Linked DNA regions of Prosthecobacter sp.. The protein of the gene in region 2 binds, or shares a complex with, the protein of the main gene of each other region. Links are inferred from orthologs where the notes say so. Each region holds a gene or a part of one and is shown on either strand. Other genes may lie near its edges.

Region 1 (9,916 bases), on a different replicon or contig from region 2:
TGCCATCGATGGAGAGGAAATCACCCTCCTTGAAGGTTTGTCCGGCAACTGTGACGGTTTTCTTGTCGTAGTCGATTTCGAGGGCGGCAGCACCACAGATGCAGACTTTGCCCATCTGGCGGGCAACGAGGGCCGCGTGTGAGGAGACACCACCACGAGCAGTCAGAATGCCTTCAGCAGCAATCATGCCGCGAAGATCCTCAGGGCTGGTCTCGTTGCGGACGAGAAGCACCTTTTCGCCATTTTGCTCGGCGATGACGGCACGATCCGCATTGAGGTAAATTTTGCCGGAGGCGGCACCCGGGCCGGCGGGCAGACCGGAGGCAATGGCTTTCGCCCTCTTGACGTCGGCGACATCAAAGATCGGGGCCAGCAACTGGTCGAGTTGATCGGCAGGATTGCGCAGGATGGCGGTTTCCCAGTCGATGAGCTTTTCCTTCACCATGTCCATGGAGAACTTCAGCGCGGCAGCGGCGGTGCGTTTGCCATTGCGGGTCTGCAGCATGAACAGCTTGCCTTCCTGAATGGTGAACTCAACGTCCTGCACATCCTTGAAGTGCTTCTCGAGCTTCTGACGAACCAGGAGCAACTCCGCGTAGGATTTTGGCATCTCCTTCGCGAGTTGAATGACGGGCTCAGGTGTGCGCACCCCGGCGACGACATCCTCACCCTGGGCATTGATGAGGAACTCACCGTAGAATTCGTTGACACCGTTGGCCGGGTTGCGCGTGAAGGCCACGCCGGAACCGGAGGTGTTGCCTGTGTTGCCGAAGACCATCGCCTGCACGTTCACAGCCGTGCCCCATTCAGCCGGGATGTTGTATTTGCGGCGGTAAACGATCGCGCGGTCATTCATCCAGCTTCCAAAGACGGCACCGGCGGCACCACGGAGCTGTTCCCATGGGTCGGAGGGGAACACTTTGCCGGTACGCTCTTTGACGAGCGCCTTGAAGCGCTTCACCAGTTCCTGCTGGTCGGCGGCGGTAAGATCGCTGTCGATGATGTCCTTGTGATATGTTTCGTGCTTGAACTTCTCGATGACCGTTTCAAACGGCTCATGATCTTCGCCTTCGAGTTTCTGCACGCCGAGCACCACGTCGCCGTACATCTGGACGAAACGGCGGTAGCAGTCCCAGGCAAAGCGTTCGTTGTTGGTGGCGGCGACGAGCGAAAGAACCGTCTGGTCGTTCAGGCCCAGATTGAGGATCGTGTCCATCATGCCGGGCATCGAATCACGCGCACCGGAGCGAACAGCAACAAGCAGCGGGAAACCTTTGGCATCTCCAAACTTGTAACCCATGATTTTCTCCATGCCCTTGACGGCGTTTTCCATCTGCGTCTGGAGAGCAGCAGGGTAGGTCTTCTTGTTTTGATAAAAGTAGGTGCACACATCGGTGCTGATGGTGAACCCGGGAGGCACCGGAAGACCAATGCGGCTCATCTCTGCGAGGTTGGCACCCTTGCCACCCAGCAATGCCTTCATGGAACCATCACCGTCTGCTTTTCCCGCTCCGAAAAAATAAACGTACTTCTTTTTATCTGCGCTGCCCTTGGATGCTGTCTTTGCCATAGATGTTGCGGATCGTCTGATGCGAATCGTGGTTGTTGTGTGTGTCTGTGTGGATTGAGGCGCGGATTTATAGCGATTGAACATATGATGCAAGCATTAGTTGACAATCAAAAGTTCAGAAGGCCCGCGCCGATGAACATGCCTTGGCGGTCTTTTGCACATCTGCATTCCATGCACGCCGTGCCACAACGCATGAAGTTCTCGCATGCGCATGACAAGTATTGACGCGTAGATTCAAAAGCGATTTAATCGAAGCGCATGAAGTCCGAGACGTTCGCTCAGAGGCGTCGACTCCTGCCTTTTCAAACACACACCCAACCGAAGAATATGAAAATCAAACCCCGTTTCAACCCTGCGGCGCGCCAGGGATTCACACTCATCGAACTGCTGGTGGTGATCACCATCATCGGCATCCTGGCCGGCCTGGTGATGTCTCAAGCATCGAAGATGATGGAAGATGCGCGAAAGCTGCAGGTGCAGACTGTCATCAAAGACCTGCGCATTGCCATTTCAAGCTACCAGGTCGAATACAACCGTTATCCGGTCAATTCCAGCATGCTCAGCAGCGCATCCGACGGCGAGGATATTCAAGCCTTGCCCACAGATGAGAATACCGGTCTCGTCAGCGCGTTGATGAGCACTTCTTCCTCGGATGATTCAGGTTCCACCAGCCTCAACCCCAAGGACATCAAGTTCATTGATCTCCCGATCGCCAAGAACGGCAAATTTGGTCTCGTCAACCAGCAGCCACCTTACAAACTGGTCGATCTTTGGGGGTCGCCTTATTATGTGCTGCTCGACACCAATGGCGACAAACAGGTGATGAATCCCGATTTAAACAGCTCCGACCCCACCATCGCGCAAAATCCGACCAGCCCGCCTCCTCAAAAACTGCCCACGGAAGTTGCCGTTTATAGCTATGGTAAGGATCTCGTGCCCCAGACGAAGGACGATGTGGTGTCCTGGAGATCGAAGTAACAGCCGGCTTTGAATCGAATCTTGAGCGCAGCGGGAATGACCGCTGCGCTTTTGTTTTCCGGGATCAGGCGTACTTTGCCAATAACGTCCCCGCTGTCGCCGGATCGACCTTCTCATAAAAGTCGTCCTCAACCATGCACACGGGACCAAAACCGCAGCTCGCAAGACATTCGGCAAACTCGATGCTGTACTTGCCATCGGGGCTGACTGCGATGGGATGGTGATGGTCAGTGTGGGAGCGGTCCATGTTCCCGGCCTTGCAGAGCGCATCCATCAGTTCGTAGCTGCCAGCCATCGCGCACGAAAGCGTGCGGCAGACGCGGATGTGAAACTTGCCAGGAGCGGCTTGGCGGAAGCCCGGATAGAAAGTCACTACTTCGAGCACTTGAATCGGCTCCAAGCCCAGCTTGGCGGCCACCCAGGTCACCGCCTCATCGCCGATGAAACGAAAGTGCTCCTGCACCAGATGTAGCAGTGGCAGCACAGCACTGCGTTTTGAGACAGGATAATGCGAGATCGCCTCGTCCATGCGTTTTTCCAACTCGGCTGGAACTTCAAAGGCCATGCGTGCGTGTCTCGGATGAAAAGGTTGGGTTAAATCAGCGGTCACACTCGCCCATGACGAAGTCCAGGCTGCCCAGCACGGCGGGAATGTCGCTGAGCATGTGGCCGGGAATCAGTTTGGAAATGATGCTGAGGTTCAGGAAGGAGGGAGCGCGAATTTTCAGACGATGCGGCACGCCGCCACCAGTGCTGTTGATGTAGAAGCCGAGCTCGCCCTTGGGGTTCTCGGCGGCAAAATAAACTTCTCCAGCGGGCGCATCAATGCCCTGGGTGGCGAGAATGAAGTGGTGGATCAACTCCTCCATCTTCATCAGCACTTTTTCTTTCTTGGGCAGCAGCCCTTTGGCGTCTGCCACGTTGATCGGACCTTCAGGCAAACTGGCGAACACCTGTTTCAGGATGCGAACGCTTTGCCTCATCTCCTCCATGCGCACGAGGTAGCGGTCATAGCAGTCCCCCTTCGTTCCCACCGGGACATCAAACTCGTACTTGTCGTAATCCAGATAAGGCTTCGCCTTGCGGATGTCATGATCAACGCCAGAACCACGCAGATTCGGACCCGTGAGGCCATAGCCGATGGCGTCTTCTTTGGAAATCACCCCGATGTCCTGCGTCCGCTCCATGAAGATGCGATTGCGGGAGAGCAGCTTGTCGATCTCGTCGATCACAGGTTCCAGTTCGCCGAGGAACTGCCTCACCGCACCGACAAAGCCGTTCGGCAGGTCGCGGATCTGGCCGCCCACACGCGTGTAGCTGGTGGTAAAGCGCGCTCCTGTGAGCTGCTCGCAAAGATTGTAGACCTTTTCGCGCTCGGTGAAGGTGTAGAGGAACACCGTCATCGCCCCGACATCCATCGCAAACACTCCGACACCGAGCATATGCGCGGAGATGCGGGCCAGTTCACAGCAGATCACACGAATCGCCCGGCCACGTGCCGGAACTTCCCAGCCCATGAGTTTCTCAACCGCGAGCGCGTACGCCACGTTGTTCGCCAGTGGCGCCAGATAATCCAGCCGGTCCGTGTAAGGCACGAACTGGTTGTAGTGCATGTTCTCGGCGATCTTTTCGTCACCACGATGCAGGAAGCCGACGTCTGGATCAGCTTTGGTGATGATTTCGCCGTCCAGCTCCAGGATCAACCGCAGCACCCCGTGGGTGGCCGGATGGCTGGGCCCCATGTTGAGCACCAATTTCTCCCCCACGATGTCCGTCGTGGCTTCCTCCACGGTTTCGAGCTGCCGGGCTGCCTTGGCGGCGGTATCCGGGGCCTCGTATTCTCGGGTGACGGTGGGCATGAAAAGCAGGGGTCTGGTCTCGGGCGTGAAGACTATCTATCTACGCTGCCCAAAGAGCGGCAAGGCGATTTTGTGAAAAATTTCACAAGCCACCTCAGTCCCTCATCATTTTGCATTATATAAAGGCAGTTTCCCGAAAAGTTGCCCACAGGCCCGGTCTGAGACAGACTGTCCCGACCATGCGACCCGTTTCCCGCCTCAACCAACGCCTGCTTCTCCCGGCATGGGCTGGTTTCTGGCTGATTTGGGCTGCAGGGGGCATCGCTCATGCCGCCGCCCCCGCTGATGGCATCCAGGACGACACCCGGGCGCTAACTGAAGAAACCCACCGCCAGCTCGCCTATGAACTGAAGCTGTTCCGTGAGGATTTGAAATGCGACGCCTGGATCACCGCCTCCAGTTTCACCCCGGCGGGCATCACCGTCCGGCGTCAGGCTCAGATCACGCGTCGCGAATGGAGCGCGGAGCGCCCCGCCGTGCTCATGGCCTATGATCGGGCCAGCAACAGCAGCGCCATGTCCTTCGCCCCCGATTTTTGGCAACGTTATCCATCCGCCGAACTCGTCGAGATCATGCAGGACACGCGCCGCATCCTCACCGATGCCAAGCTCACGCTCGACGAGCGCCTCGCGCTCGCCACCCGCTCATGGATCGACCGGCTGCGTGTCATGGAGAGCGTGCGGCTCAAGCAATCGCTCTGGATTCAGCGGCGTGAAAAGCGTTTCGCGCTCGCCATTCTCATCACGCTCGCCTGCGGTGCCATCATCGCTGCCGTGCTCGGTTTCGCATCACGCAGAAGGGGGGCGCGCGCAGGCCGTCGCTTCCGCTTTCCTGAAGTTCATGTCGGCATGCGTTTCGGCGCGGCTCACGGCGGTGGAGTCACTGCGGAGATCAAAACGAACGTCTCGGCCCAATAAGCCGCCACGAGGCCTTATTCGTCACCCAACTTGGTGCCATCCGGCTTGAGCCCCATGCCTTCCAGCTTCTTGTCGAGCTGCTCCACATACTTCCACGGCAATTTCTTGCGCTGATACTTGCGGAACAGCAGATCACGCAGCTCCAGCCATCGCTCCGGTTCCGGGTTCTCCAGTGGCATCCACATCTCACCGTCCGGGTGCGCGACCCGAAACAGCCATTCGCGGGAATCCCAGTACGCACGGATGTACTGCTTGCGGCCGTCTTCCAGACGTTCGTGCCATTCGTGGATTTGGTTTTTGGTCATTGAGAGCGTGTAGGATGCGCTAGTATCGCCCCCATGCAAGCCGCCAGCCCCGGCAGTTCCTCTGCCCTGCCGAAACTCCTGTTGTACCTGCTCGCCGTCATGATTGGCGGTGCGCTGCTGGCCGTGCCGCTGTTTCATCTTGGCAAAGCAGGCCGCGCCTGGCTTTCCGCGTCCTCGTTGCGCGACACCGGCCTCGCCACCTGGCTGCTGAAGGAAATCGAGCGCGCCCATTTCACGCGCTACTTCAACCGCGCCGTGCTCGTTTGCGCCATCGTGCTCATCTGGCCCTTCCTGCGCTGGGTGCGGCTGGATCGCTCGCTGCTGCCGACATGGAAGCCGATCAGCACAGGCATCAAACACTGGGCGCTTGGCTTCGCACTCGCCAGCGGCCTGCTCCTCGTGCTTGGCTTCGTTTTCTTCAAAATGGGCGCGTATCAACTCCATCCGCAGCCGCGCTGGTTCAAATTCGGCGAGCCTATCACCGCCGCGCTCGGCGCTAGCATCATCGAAGAGTTTTTCTTCCGAGGTCTGCTGCTCGGCCTGCTGCTCCGCACCATGTCCACGCGCTCCGCCTTGATCGCCGGCACGTTTGTCTTCGCCCTCGTCCACTTCCTCAAGCCCCCCGAGGGCTGGCAGATCGACGATGCCGCCGTCACCTGGAGCAGCGGTTTTCTCGTGCTCAAGCAAATCGCCGTCGGCTTCGGGAACGTGCAGTTCCTCCTCGCCGAATTCGCCACGCTCTTCGCCGTCGGCTGGGTACTCGCGCAGGTGCGCCTGCAGACCGGCGCGTTGTGGGCCGGCATCGGCCTGCACGGCGGCTGGGTCTTCGGCTTGAAATACTTCAGCGCCCTCACCACCCACACAGGCGGCTGGCTGCCCTGGATCGGCGCAAACTTGAAAATCGGCCTCGCCCCGCTGCTCACCGTCCTCCTCACCGGCTGGATCGCCTCCAGGCTGCTGCGCACCGATAATTCATTTGGCTAACTAATGTCGCTCGGCTTAGCGCGCCCATAGAAGCGAACAGCATCACCTACGCGATGGGCAAGACTCTGAAGGCTTTCGAGATGAGGATTGTGCCACCAGTCGTCTGAGTATTCGAAAGACTTGTAGGCATAATCGTCCGAAAAGCGATCCAGAAGCACCTTGTCCTCTGAGCCAATCCCGATGCTACTAAGAGCAGTAAATGACTCCACACGCGAAAGCAGCGCCGAGATTTTGTGACCCAGCACGCGGGTGATTTCATGCTCGGAGACATTGTGATGAACCAGAACAACCTTGAGAGCCAGTTCGATGCTGCGAAAGAATAGGAAAACGCAGGGCATGACAGCAAACCCCACATAACCAGAAGAGTGAATCTTTTCCAAAGTCGAGTCACCTGCGTCGCGATAACCAGAACAGAGTATCCAAAAGGCTGATGATGATGGCAAGCTGGGTCTCGAAGGCATGCCGCATGCTTACCTCGTTCAATTGCCTAACTGCAAGCCCTTCACATGAAATCATTTGCAGCGATTGCCCAGACACGGAATCATGCCCACGCAGCAGCCCCTCGCCCGGGTGGCGGAATTGGTAGACGCGCCAGACTTAGGATCTGGTTTGGCAACAAGTGCAGGTTCGAGTCCTGTCCCGGGCACTGGAGCTTCACTGGCGGAATCGCCAACGCCCTTCACATGCTTCATCGGCCACGAGCTTCGCAGCAAGGTCCGCGCTCATGTAGGAAGGCCTCCCGCCTTGCTTTGTATAAATAATGACCTTGCCAACATCTGGTCCACTCACAAATCGAACCGCAGAAAACGAATGTGTCGTCTGGGCTTCATCTCCCGTGGCGACATCAAAGACTGCGAGCCTGAAGTTGTCATTGATAGGATTTGTCCATTCCATTTTCTGCACCCAGCTTAATTTTCCCTCTGGAATGCAGATGCTGCGCTTACTCAACTCAAGTTTCATATCTGTTTAAGAGGTGTCACTTGATTCAGTTGAGTCAACGATGAGTTCCGGGACATGCAATTCAACTACGTCCTCGGGGGCACCCCAGTCTCGTGACCATTGGATGCAAGCGCAGGTCACGTTTTGCGTTCCCATGCACGCCATGCGTTTCTTCACTCTTGTTCTCCTCGCCCTCGGTTCGTCGCTGTTCGCCGCAGCACCGCCCAACATCATCTTCATCCTCGCGGATGACTTCGGCTATGGCGATCTCGGCTGCATGGGCTGCACGGACATCTCGACCCCGAACATCGACCGTCTCGCGACGGAAGGCGTGAAGTTCACTGACTTTTACGCGAACGCGCCCGTCTGCACGCCCACGCGCACCGGCTTCATGACTGGACGCTGGCAGCAGCGATGTGGGCTCGAGTTCGCGTTCGGTTATCAGGTGGAGCAGTTCCGCCGCGTGAAGGGCGCATGGGTGCCCGAGCCCGACATTCACGCCCTCGGCCTGCCTTTGACGGAAATCACCATTGCGCAGAAGTTCAAAGCGGCCGGTTATACCACCGGGGCCTTCGGCAAATGGCATCTCGGCTTCAAAGACGAGTACAATCCGACCAAACGCGGCTTCGATGAGTATTTCGGCGAACTGCTCGGCCACGCGGACTACTACAAGCACACCTACTACGACGGCACCTACGCCCTGCGCGATGGCTTGGAGCCCGTGAAGCGCGATGGCTACTTCACCGATCTCATCAACGAACGCGCCGTGAAGTTCATCCGAGATCACAAAGCCGCACCCTTCTTCATGTATGTGCCTCATCTAGCCGTTCACGCGCCGTTCGAAGCCCCTGACGCGCCCGAGACACCGATGGTGACCAAAGAAAGCATGCACCACGGCAGCCGCGCCATTTACAAGGCCATGGTCGAGCGCATCGACCTCGGCGTTGGCCAGATGCTCGCCGAACTCGAAAAACACGGCCTCGCCGACAACACGCTCGTCGTTTTTTCCAGCGACAACGGCGGCGAGCGCTACAGCCGCAATCTGCCTCTCTTCCATCATAAGGCCACCGTCTGGGAAGGCGGCATCCGCGTGCCCTGCGTGATGCGCTGGCCCGCGAAACTGCCCAAAGGCAAGGTCACTGCACAAATGGCCATCACCATGGACCTCCACGCAACCTTCACTGAACTTGCCGGAGCCAAAACACCTTCGGAAAAGCGGCTCGATGGCATCAATCTCATCCCGCTCCTCACCGGCGATGCCCAACCCGTCGAACGCACCTTCTTCTGGCGCATTGACCGCTCGAATCGCAAACAGAAGGCGATCCGTCACGGAAAATGGAAGTACATCAACGACGGCAACACCATGGACCTCCTCTTCGACCTCGAAGCCGACATCAGCGAGCGCGTGAACCTCGGCTACCAGCACCCCGACATCCTCGCAGACCTCAAAGCCAAGCTGAAAGCGTGGGAAGCCGAGATGGATGCGAGTGAGCGGGAAGTTTGGGTGAGGTGAAAGCACGAATGACACATTGCCCGCAGCAACACTCTGCGTATCACTCGCTCACCATGAAACGCTCCGCACTCCCCACGCTCGCTTTTTCTCTTTTCACCACCGCCGTGCTCGCAGAGGGCGGCTTTTACGGCGATCCACCGGACGCCACGCATCCGTGGGCGATTCATGACATGAACCGGCCGCAGCCGATGCGTGTGGAGCCCGGGACGTTCAGTTCGCAGGAAGTGCCGGGTACGCCGCCTTCGGACGCGGTCATCCTGTTCGGCGGGAAGCCGGAGGAGATCGAGAAATGGATCTCGGACAAGAATGGCGAACCGACGAAGTGGGTCGTCAAAGACAACGTGCTGCAATGCGTGCCAGGCAGCGGCTACATCCGCACGAAGGAAGAATTCTCCGACTGCCAGCTTCACATCGAGTGGAGCGCGCCAAACAAGGTCGAAGGCAACAGCCAGGGCCGTGGCAACAGCGGCGTGTTTCTCATGGGCCAGGTCGAGGTGCAGGTGCTCGACAATTACAACAACCCCAGCTACCCCGACGGCATGGCGTCATCCATCTACGGCATCAATCCGCCGCTGGCGAACCCGCTGCGTGCTCCCGGCGAGTGGCAGACCTACGACATCGTCTTCCGCCGCCCGATCTTCAAAGACGGCAAGGAAATCGATCCCGGTTACATCACGGTGTTCGTGAATGGCGTGCTCACGCAGGACCACACGCCGCTCGAAGGCGGTGGCGGGCACATGAAGCGCTCCAAACCCAGGGCATTTCCAGACCAAGGCCCGCTCAAAATCCAGGACCACGGCAATCCCGTGCGCTTCCGCAACATCTGGTATCGCCCGCTTCCGAAACGTGCT
Region 2 (9,684 bases):
CGAGAGGCCTGGGACAAGAACTTTGCGGGCCTCTTTCCGTTCTGGGACATGCTGTTTGGCACTTTTTACATGCCGAAGGATCGCTACCCGGAGAACTTTGGCATCTGCGAGTCGATGCCAAAAGGCTGGCTCGGGCAGATGTGGGAGCCGTTCGCGTGGATTTTACGACGGGGAAAGAAAGTGAATCCGCTTTGAGGTTTCACACCTTCGCGCGGCTCTCCACCCACTGCACCGCGTAGCGAACCAGCGCCGCGCCATCGGTGATGCCGAGCTTCTCTTTGATGTGCGCACGATGCGCCTCGACGGTGCGTGCGCTGATGCTGAGCTGCGTGGCGATGTTCTTGGTGGCCACGCCTTTGCCGACAAGGGCGAGAATTTCCAGTTCGCGGTCAGTGAGGGCGTCCATGCCGGTGGCCTTGGAGCGGGAGGCGCCGGTGACCTGCTCCAGCATGCGAACATTGAGTGTTTCGCTGACGTAAAGACTGCCGGAGAGGACTTTGTGGATAGCGGTGACGAGGTGATCGGCGGCCTCCTCTTTCATCACGTAGCCACGGGCGCCGGCACGCAACGAACGCTCACCATAGAGCGCCTCATCGTGCATGGAGAGCACGAGGCAGTGCGTGGATGGAAGCACGGCACGGATGTCTTTGACGAGCTCGAGGCCGTTTTTGTCCGGCAGGGTGAGGTCGATGACGGCCAGATCTGGCTTGAGCTTTCTCACGACCTCAAGTCCTTCACGCGCGCTGCCCGCCTCGCCAACAACATCGAGCCCATCCTCGGCACGAATCAACTGCGCGAGGCCGTGACGCATGATGGGGTGGTCGTCGATGAGGACGACACGCTTTACGGATTCTTTGCTGGTACGGGAACGCTGCATGTGACCTGGGTGCCGCCGGCGCTGCGCGGCAAGACGTGGATGGCACCGCCCATCATTTGAGCGCGATGGCTCATGGTCAAGAGACCCATTCCAGTTCCTTTCGAGGCCTTGTCAGGAATGCCCACGCCATTGTCACGCACAGTAAGGACGATATTTCCACTCTGCCTGGCGAGGTGAACATTGATCCGGTTTGCCTGGCTGTGCTTCACGGCATTGGAAACAGCTTCCTGCGCGATGCGGAAAAGCTGCACGGCCATCTGGGTGTCTTGTACCTGGACCGGGTTGTCGTAGCGGAAGTCGCATTTGATCTCGTAGGCGCGCGCGGTGCTTTCCGCCAGCTCCTCCAGAGCCGCCATGAGGCCGCCGGCATCAAGCACTACGGGCATCAGCCCGCGCGAGGTCTCGCGGGCGCGTGTATTGGCCTTGCTGACGAGGTGGACGATCTCCTCCAAACTCCGTGCCTCCGGGCTGCCGGACTTGCTGAGGTTTTTCTGCGCTACTTTTGCCAGGCAGCCGATGGCGGCTAGTTGCTGGCACAAATCATCATGAATGTCCTGTCCGATGCGCACCTGCTCCTCCTCACTGATGTGGAGGATTTTGTCTTCGAGTGCTTTCCGCTCTGTGAGATCGCGAATGATGCCGGTAAAGATGCGCCGGCCGCTGGGAAGCACAGCTTCGCCCACGGAGAGGTCGATGGGGAAAACCGTGCCGTCTTTGCGCTGCCCCACCACTTCACGCCCGATGCCGATGATGCGTTTCACGCCGGTGCGCAGGTAGTTTCGCACGTAGCTGTCATGCCTGGCACGGTAGGGCTGCGGCATGAGCATGCTGATGTTTCGGCCGATGATTTCGCCGATCTTGTAGCCAAACAGGCGCTCTGTGGCGGTATTGGCAGTCTCGATGATGCAATTCTCGTCGATGGTGACGATCGCATTCACCGCCGTCTCGACGATGGTCGCCGCACGCTGCTCACTGGCCTGCAGCGCAGCCTGAAGCTCGGCGATGCTGGGTGTGGTGTGCGTTTTTTTCGGCATGCATCAGCACTCAGTCGGCGGCGGAGACGAATCCGTCGGGTTTCACGGCAAGAATCGAACAGGGGGCGTTTTGCACAATTTTCTCCGCCGTGGTGCCGATGAGCATCTCGCGGAGGCCGGTTTTGCCTCGCGTACCAAGCACAACGAGGCTGGCATGCACCTCGCTGACGTGGTCTAGGATGGCCTCGCGGATGTTGACGCGCTCCTTGATCAGAGCGGTGATTTTGACATCACCGGCATCGCGTGTGAACGGCGCGATGAAGGCGTTCAAATCCTTGCGCCAGTTCTCCACCGCCTCAGGATCGATGGTGGCGGGCAGTGATGGCACGAAGCCGCCGTAGTCCAGCGACATGGCGAGGGCGCTCTGATACACATGCAGGCAGTCGAGCGAGGCACCGTCCTGCTGCGCCACATGCAGCGCGCATTGCACGGCCTTGGCGGAGTTTTCGGAGAAATCGACGCAGGTGACGATCTTTTTGAACGGCCCCTGCGCATCCTCACGCACAACAAGAACATCGACGGGGGCCTTGCGCACGCATTTCGCGGCGATGGCTCCAATACGGTGCGACTCATTCTTCGACCCTTTGGCCCCCATGACGAGCAGGTCGGCGCTGTGTGCACGACAGGCTTCGACCAGTTCGGCAAATGGATGGCCAATGCGCACTTCCGCATTCACCGCCACAGCTCCCACCTCGGATTCAGCCACAAACTTCTTCAGCCGCTCCAGCCAGTCGGCCCGGATGGTGGCTTGGTCGGTGGAGAGCGCCTTTTTCAGCTCATGCACGAGAAATTCATCCATGACATGCACGGCGGTGATGGCGGCGCCGTCGAGCGAGGCACGGCGCGCGGCTTCACGCAGGGCGTTGCGGCAGGACGCGGTGAAGTCGATGGCGGCGATGATGTGATGGAGCTTTTTCATGGTGTGGCTGGATTTGAATGATTTCATCATAGTCTCCCTCTCAAAGCAATGCCGTGCGGCATTTGCGTGCTTGTGGGCGGGCTTTGTCCTACAGACCGGCCTCTTCCTGCGCCTGCTCGACGGCCGCCTCCAACGTCCACAGCGTCTTGTCAAAAGACTTCTGCCGCGCGCGAAATTGCGCCTCCTCGGTGAGACCGTTGAGCGTTTCCATTTCCTTCAGGGCAAAGGTGTGATGCTCTTCGAGCGCCTTTACGCGGGTTTTGAAGTAATCGCGCCCGCCCTGCTCCTTCAGCACGTCGATGTGCGCTTTCCAGCGCGTGAGCACATCGCCTGCCTTTTTCAGGTATTCCTCGCGACTGGTGGTCAGATGCTCCTTCGCCTGCTTGTACCACTCGCGGCCTTTGACCTCGGACGGCTCCTTCACCTTGGAAAATTCGTTCTTCAGTCTCTCGGCGGCGCGACGCAGTTGTTCGTTGAGGCTGTCCTCCGCCTGAACGGAGGCGAGGCAAAGGCCGATGCTTAGGCTGGCAAGAAGGAGATTTTTCATGATGGCGAGGGATACGGCTGGATGCCGTGAACCATGCATGCTCTTTTCTCCGGCGAAAGAATTTCCACGCCGCACCGTCAACTTCACGCCCATGATCCGCACGCCAGCCCTCTCCACCCTCACCTTGGTTCTGCTGTCCGCCCTTTCGAGTGCCCAGCCCGCTACAAAACCCCTGTTCTGGCCTGCAAGGAACGGCCCCACGCTTGACGGTGTCGTCCCGCAGGCGGAGGCAGCACGCATTCCTCTCGAATGGGATGGCGAGTCCGGCAAAAACATCGCCTGGCGCGTCGAGTTCGAAGGCGAAGGCCACTCCACTCCGGTGATCGGTGGCGACTTGATCTGGTTCACCGCCGCCACGACCGATGGCAAACAGCAGTTCGTGTATGGCATCGACCGCCACAGCGGCAAGATCGTGCATCACAAGTTGGTCTTTGAAAACGCCGTCCCTGAGGAACTCGGCAATCCGCTCAACAACTACGCCGCCCCGTCGCCCGTGCTCGAGGAGGACGCGCTTTACGTTCATTTCGGCACCTACGGCACCGCGCGCATCGACCCGGTGACTGGTGCGAAGGTCTGGGAACGTCGCGACATCAACGTGCGCCACTACCGCGGCCCTGGCTCCTCCCCCATCATTTACAGTGACCTCCTCATCCTCACCTTCGACGGCATCAACGAGCAGTTCGTGACCGCGCTCGACAAAAAGACCGGCAAAAGCGTCTGGAAGACCGCCCGCACCACCGATTACGGCGATCTCGACAAAGAAGGCAAGCCCACGCGCGATGGCGACATGCGCAAGGCCTACCACACCCCGGCGGTGTTTGAGATCGGCGGCAAAGAGGTGCTGGTGTCCATCGGTTCGCGTGCTGCCTTTGGTTATGAGGTCAAAACGGGCAAGGAACTCTGGACCATCCGCCACGGTGGCTTCAACGCTGCCATCCCGCCGCTCCGGCTGGGTGGTCTGCTCATCCTCAACACCGGCTCCGAGCGCGCGCATACCCTTGGCGTCCGCCTTGATGACAAAATGACCGGCGACATCACCGAGAGCCACATCCTCTGGGATCGCGAAAAGCGCAATGCCAGCGAATCCGCCCCCGTTCTCGTCAACGGCACCCTGTTCCAGACCACCCGCGGCGGCATCGTGAGCGCGGTCGATGCCAAAGCCGGCAAAGACCTTTGGGAGGACCGCATGGAAGGCCAGCACCTCCCTGGCCCCCTCGTTTTGGGGGACAAGCTCCTCTTCTCCAATGACCGGGGCCAAACCTTCCTCGTCCGCGCCTCGGCGGAAAAATTCGAACTGGCAGGCAAAAACCAGCTCGCCGAGCCCATTTCCGCCTCACCTGCAGCTGCTGATGGAGCCCTCTTCATCCGCACCAAAAAGGCGCTCTATAAAATTGCCATCAAGTAGCCATGCTACTGGGTTTTTGAGACTGCCGTCACTCAAACTACTGCAATTCGCCCATCCAATGTGCATACCGGCCGGGAATCGCTGGCGGTGTCGAACGACCTCAAGGAATGATTTCTATCACTGCACAAGCCGCGTAGGAGAAAAATCCGTGGATTCTCACAAAACCGTCGCAAAGATGTTCGAGTTGTGCTAGTGTCAAGGTCTCTATGGCTACCACTACACCGACACGCAAGACACGTTTCTCACGCCGAGTCCCTGATCATGTCACAGACGAGCTCGTCAATGTTCTATCCAAGCCTGAAACATACGAGTTCAACACTCTTTTTGGCTTGGTGTATGACAATCTCAAGCTGAAAAACGCCGTCAGCGGTGGAGAGGAAATGCTCCGCCTGCGTTCCTACGAGAAGCTGCAGAACCTCGTCAGCCGTGGCCTCTGTGCCAAGGTGGGCAAGACCTACCGCGGTCTCGAAGGCCTCCGCGCTGCACACAACGCCGCCATCGCTGCCCGCAGCGCCGCCGTTGTGGCCCGCACCTCGGCTGCTGCTGCCGCTCGCTAATCCTGGCTTCAATCAGGGCCGCCTGCTTCCGAGCATGGCGGCCCTTTGCTTTCCGGGTTTGACGCTGCCCGGCCTCTCGCTACCCGTCCATGGTCATTCACCCCCATGTTTGAGAACTACATTCCTGTCCTGCTCCAGATCGTCATCGCTGGTGGCTTTGCCGTCGTGACGCTGATCGCCTCCGCGCTCCTTGGCAAATCCGCCAAGCGCAATGCGATCAAGGACTCCGCCTACGAGTGCGGGATGCTGCCCATCGGCGACAGCCAGCCGCGTTTCAGCGTGAAATTCTACATCGTAGCGATGCTCTTCGTGCTGTTCGACATCGAGGTCGTCTTCCTCTATCCTTGGGCCATCATTTACAAGGACTACCTCGCCGCCTTTGGCCCCTCCATCCTTGCTGTGGCCACTGGCTTCGTTTCCATCCTGCTCGTCGCCTTCGTTTATGCCTGGAAGAAGGGTGTTCTCGACTGGAAATCCTAGTCCGTCGTGCCCTGCAGTCCGTTTTCGCCTCCATGATTGCCTACCTCAGCCTGTTTCAGCTCAAGCCCCAGGTAACGGAGGAAAAACTGGAGCACATCATGTCCCAGACCCGCGTCATGCTCCTTCGCGTGCCCGAGGTACTCACCGTTAAAACCGGCAAGCGCGTCAACCCTTCTGAGCCCTACCCGTGGTTCGTCTATCTCGAGGTCGAGAGCATGGACAAGCTCGCCATCTGCCAGGACGACCCGCACTACATCAAATTCCGCGAGGAAGTCCTCAAGCCCAACATCTCCGAGCAGGAATCCACCGCCTTCGAGATGGAGCCGCGCAAGGACGTGAAATACTCCTGATCGTAATCTCAGGGCTGCGTTTGGCGACGCATCAGTTCACGCACGTATTTGCCCAGCATGTCGAACTCAACATTCAGCCGGTCACCCGGCTTCTTCGTGTTCAGATTCGTCAGTTGAAACGTGTGAGGGATGATCCAGCACACCACCGTGCTCTCGGTCACCTCCGCTGCGGTCAAAGAGATGCCATCCAGGCAGATCGAGCCCTTTGAAATGATCAAACCGCGCTGCTCCGCCGGAATCTCGACCTCCAGCCGGTGATCCTGCCCATGCTCGCTCCAATCGAGTATCTTCACCGTCGCATCGACGTGTCCTTGGACAAAGTGGCCGCCAAACCGCGCGCCCATTGCCATCGCCCGCTCCAAATTGACCAGGGAGCCGGTTTGTAGATCGCCAAGGCTCGTGACTTTCAAAGTTTGCATCAACAGATCGAAGCACGCCGTCTGCGCTGCGGCATCTTGCGCCGTCACCGTGAGGCAACAGCCGTTTACCGCCACGCTTTCGCCATCCGCCAACTCGGACGCCATCACACCCACCTGCAACGTCAGCCGCGCGCTCTCGCCGCGTGGCTCCAGCGAAAGGACCGTGCCGGTGGTTTCAACAAGACCTGTGAACATGCGCCGAGATAAACGGGCAAACCGCCGCTGTCGATGCGCTGTTCGCCCAAATCTTCACCGGGAAGGATAAGGCAATGGCGGGCCGTATTGATCCCCGCTGTGTTCCGCCGCTTTCTCCAACTTGGCACCTTGTGTGTCTCCACGAGTCTCCTCTCGGCGGAGCACTGGGCCTTTCAGCCGCTGAAGCCGGTCAAAGGCACCAGCATTGACGAATTCATTCAGAAGAAGCTCGTCGAGCACGGCTTGAAACCTTCGCCACGCGCCGATGCGCACACGCTCGCCCGTCGCGCCTCGTTTGATCTCACCGGCCTGCAACCTGAGCGGACAGATGTGCCCTACGAGCATTTCGTGGATCAGTTGCTCTCCAGTCCCCACTACGGCGAGCAATGGGCCCGCCACTGGCTCGATGTGGCCCGCTACTCGGACACGAAAGGCTACGTCTATGCCCGCGAGGAAAAGAACTGGGTCCATGCCACGCCGTATCGCGACTGGGTCGTGCGCGCGCTGAACGAGGACATGCCGTATGACCGCTTTCTGCTGCTGCAAATCGCCGCCGATCAGGTCGTGCCGCCCAAATCACCCGATCTCGCGGCGATGGGCTTTCTCACGCTCGGTCGGCGCTTTCTTGGCGTCACACATGACATCATCGACGACCGCATCGACGTCGTCACGCGTGGCACGCTCGGCCTCACGGTCGCGTGCGCCCGCTGCCACGATCACAAGTTCGATCCCATTCCCACACGCGACTACTACGCGCTCTACGGCGTCTTTCAGAGCAGCGCGGAAGCTCTCGCTCCGTGCGCCGATGGCGAAAACGCCGAACTAACCGCGCTGGTGAAAAAGAACCGCGATTTGATGACGAAACGCCGCAACGAGCAGATGGCGCGGAACCGCGCCCGCATGGCCGACTACCTCGCCGCGCAGAAACATCTCGACGATTACCCGGAGGAGGTCTTCAGCCAGATCCTCGACGAAAAAGACCTCAATCCCTTCGTCGTGCATCGCTGGAAAGCCTGGCTGGAGAAAAACCCCGGCATTGAAATCACCAACGAGTGGCTTCGCAGCCCCGGCTCGCCCGCATTCGTCCCAGACGAGCACATCGCGAACATCGAGATGTATTTCCCGACCGGCATCACCACCGAGCTGTGGAAGTCGCAGGGCGATGTGGACCGCTTTCTCATCAAAAACAACACCACTCCGGCCCACGCGACTCTTTTGACCGACCGTGCGTTCCCGAGCACGCCGCGCGTCTTCAATCGCGGCAACCCGCTCACGAAAGGCGATGCCGTCTCACGCCAGTTTTTGAGCCTCTTCGGCCCGCAGCAGCCTTTCAAGCAAGGCAGCGGACGTTTAGAACTCGCGCAGGCCATTATCGACCCGCGCAATCCGCTCACCGCCCGCGTCATGGTGAACCGCCTTTGGCAGCATCACTTCGGTCGCGGCCTCGTCAGCACGCCGAGCGATTTTGGCAAGCAAGGCAGCCCGCCGAGCCATCCTGAGCTTCTCGACTGGCTCGCCCAACGCTTCATCGATTCCGGCTGGAGCATCAAGGCCATGCACCGGCTTATCATGCTTTCGGAGACGTATCGTAGAACGAGCTTCCAAGCTCGTTCCAAGGACGAACTTGGAAGTTCGTCCTACACCGACCCCGACAACCGCCTTCTCGCCCGCATGACCCCGCATCGCCTCAGCTTCGAGGAAGCACGCGATGCCTGGCTCGCCTCCGCGGGCCGCCTGAATTTGCGCGTGGGTGGCCGCCCCGAAGGATTGTTCACGGCCAGCAACACACGCCGCACGCTCTACACGCTCGTGGACCGCGAAAACGTGCCGATGGTTATGCGCACCTTCGATTTCGCCAATCCTGATCTCTCCATCCCCCAGCGCACTGAAACCACCGTGCCCCAGCAGGCCCTCTTCGGCCTGAATCACCCCTTCGTCGTCCAGCAAGCGAAGGCACTCATAAAGTGGTCCGCACAACCGGAGCGAAGCGGAGATAGCCAGCCGCAGGCTGCCCGAAGGGCGAGCGAAGCGAGGCAATCCTCTGAGCGGCGCTCCGATGCGGAAAAGACACACTTCATCTACCAGCGCCTCTTCCAACGTCCTCCCACACCCGAAGAACTCACCTCCGCTCTCGCCTTCGTCCAAACCGACACCACGCCCTTCATCGCCGCGCCCGATCACTCGAAGTCCTGGCACTACGGCTACGGTGAATGGGACGAGGCCGCAGGCCGCGTGAAGAACTTCAAGCCGCTGCCGCATTTCACCGGCCACGCCTGGCAGGGCGCGGAAGACTGGCCGAACGCTCAACTCGGCTGGGCACAACTCACGGCCGAGGGAGGTCATCCCGGCAATGACCGCAAACACGCGGTCGTTCGCCGTTGGATCGCACCGACCGACGGCAGCTACGATCTGCATTCCACACTCATCCACGAACCCGAGGTGGGCGATGGCATTCGTGCGTTTGTGAGCCATTCACGCCTTGGCAAACTGCGCAGCACGACTCTGCTCGGTTCCAAAGCGGACCTGCAACTCGACTCCATCGCTTTCCAAGCCGGTGACACGCTCGATTTCATCGTCGATATCGGCAACGGCCTGAACAGCGATCAATTCCTGTGGTCGCCGAAGATCTCACCGTCCGTCACCGCGACCACAGGCGCGGGCGGCGACTCTCCGAGCGACGCTTGGGATGCCCAGAAGGACTTTCCCGCCCAGCCGAAATCCCAACTCAACGCCTGGGAGCAGTTCGTGCAGGTGCTGATGCTCTCGAACGAGTTCATGTTTGTGGATTGATATGAGATGGGGAAGGAGCGTGGATGTACGACTGTTTTACCCTCTTGCCATTCGAGTGATGTCTGGTTCGATAGCGTGCATTAACTGATTATTGAGTTGGTTTCGAGTTGT

What was found.
Region 1: the proteins of U1A53_RS26195 (region 2) and nuoD are in contact, whole or in part, in a cryo-EM structure (PDB 6ZJN), measured with the Thermus thermophilus proteins. The link is inferred for Prosthecobacter sp. from one-to-one orthologs. Residues at the interface, in WP_096411116.1 of Thermus thermophilus: Glu45, Ser46, Asn48, Pro50, Ala51, Gly52, Glu53; in WP_223903221.1 of Thermus thermophilus: Met26, Thr27, Asn29, Gly31, Pro32, His34.

What each region holds. Positions count from the first base shown.
Region 1 is NZ_JAXMIH010000006.1:820,564-830,479, reverse strand. Bases 2,278-5,245 are described here. They hold nuoD (NADH dehydrogenase (quinone) subunit D), read right to left. Parts: upstream 4,408-5,245; coding sequence 3,148-4,407; downstream 2,278-3,147. Other genes in these bases: U1A53_RS06090 (hypothetical protein), read left to right, coding at 4,587-5,245; U1A53_RS06100 (NAD(P)H-dependent oxidoreductase subunit E), read right to left, coding at 2,613-3,113; U1A53_RS06105 (type II secretion system protein), read left to right, coding at 2,278-2,548. In the rest of the region: ppdK (pyruvate, phosphate dikinase), read right to left, coding at 1-1,570; more of U1A53_RS06105, read left to right, coding at 1,829-2,277; more of U1A53_RS06090, read left to right, coding at 5,246-5,324; U1A53_RS06085 (hypothetical protein), read right to left, coding at 5,339-5,629; U1A53_RS06080 (CPBP family glutamic-type intramembrane protease), read left to right, coding at 5,663-6,613; U1A53_RS06075 (hypothetical protein), read right to left, coding at 6,610-7,074; U1A53_RS06065 (hypothetical protein), read right to left, coding at 7,268-7,573; U1A53_RS06060 (sulfatase), read left to right, coding at 7,716-9,065; U1A53_RS06055 (DUF1080 domain-containing protein), read left to right, coding at 9,119-9,916.
Region 2 is NZ_JAXMIH010000029.1:1,286-10,969, forward strand. What follows is about bases 4,396-7,131. They hold U1A53_RS26195 (NADH-quinone oxidoreductase subunit A), read left to right. Parts: upstream 4,396-5,444; coding sequence 5,445-5,819; downstream 5,820-7,131. Other genes in these bases: U1A53_RS26185 (PQQ-binding-like beta-propeller repeat protein), read left to right, coding at 4,396-4,782; U1A53_RS26190 (hypothetical protein), read left to right, coding at 4,989-5,339; U1A53_RS26200 (Dabb family protein), read left to right, coding at 5,852-6,169; U1A53_RS26205 (riboflavin synthase), read right to left, coding at 6,178-6,783; U1A53_RS26210 (DUF1549 and DUF1553 domain-containing protein), read left to right, coding at 6,883-7,131. Also shown: U1A53_RS26160 (sterol desaturase family protein), read left to right, coding at 1-195; U1A53_RS26165 (response regulator transcription factor), read right to left, coding at 200-877; U1A53_RS26170 (PAS domain S-box protein), read right to left, coding at 844-1,911; U1A53_RS26175 (universal stress protein), read right to left, coding at 1,922-2,830; U1A53_RS26180 (hypothetical protein), read right to left, coding at 2,919-3,377; more of U1A53_RS26185, read left to right, coding at 3,469-4,395; more of U1A53_RS26210, read left to right, coding at 7,132-9,573; U1A53_RS26215 (hypothetical protein), read right to left, coding at 9,610-9,684. UniProt on the Escherichia coli protein: NDH-1 shuttles electrons from NADH, via FMN and iron-sulfur (Fe-S) centers, to quinones in the respiratory chain. The immediate electron acceptor for the enzyme in this species is believed to be ubiquinone.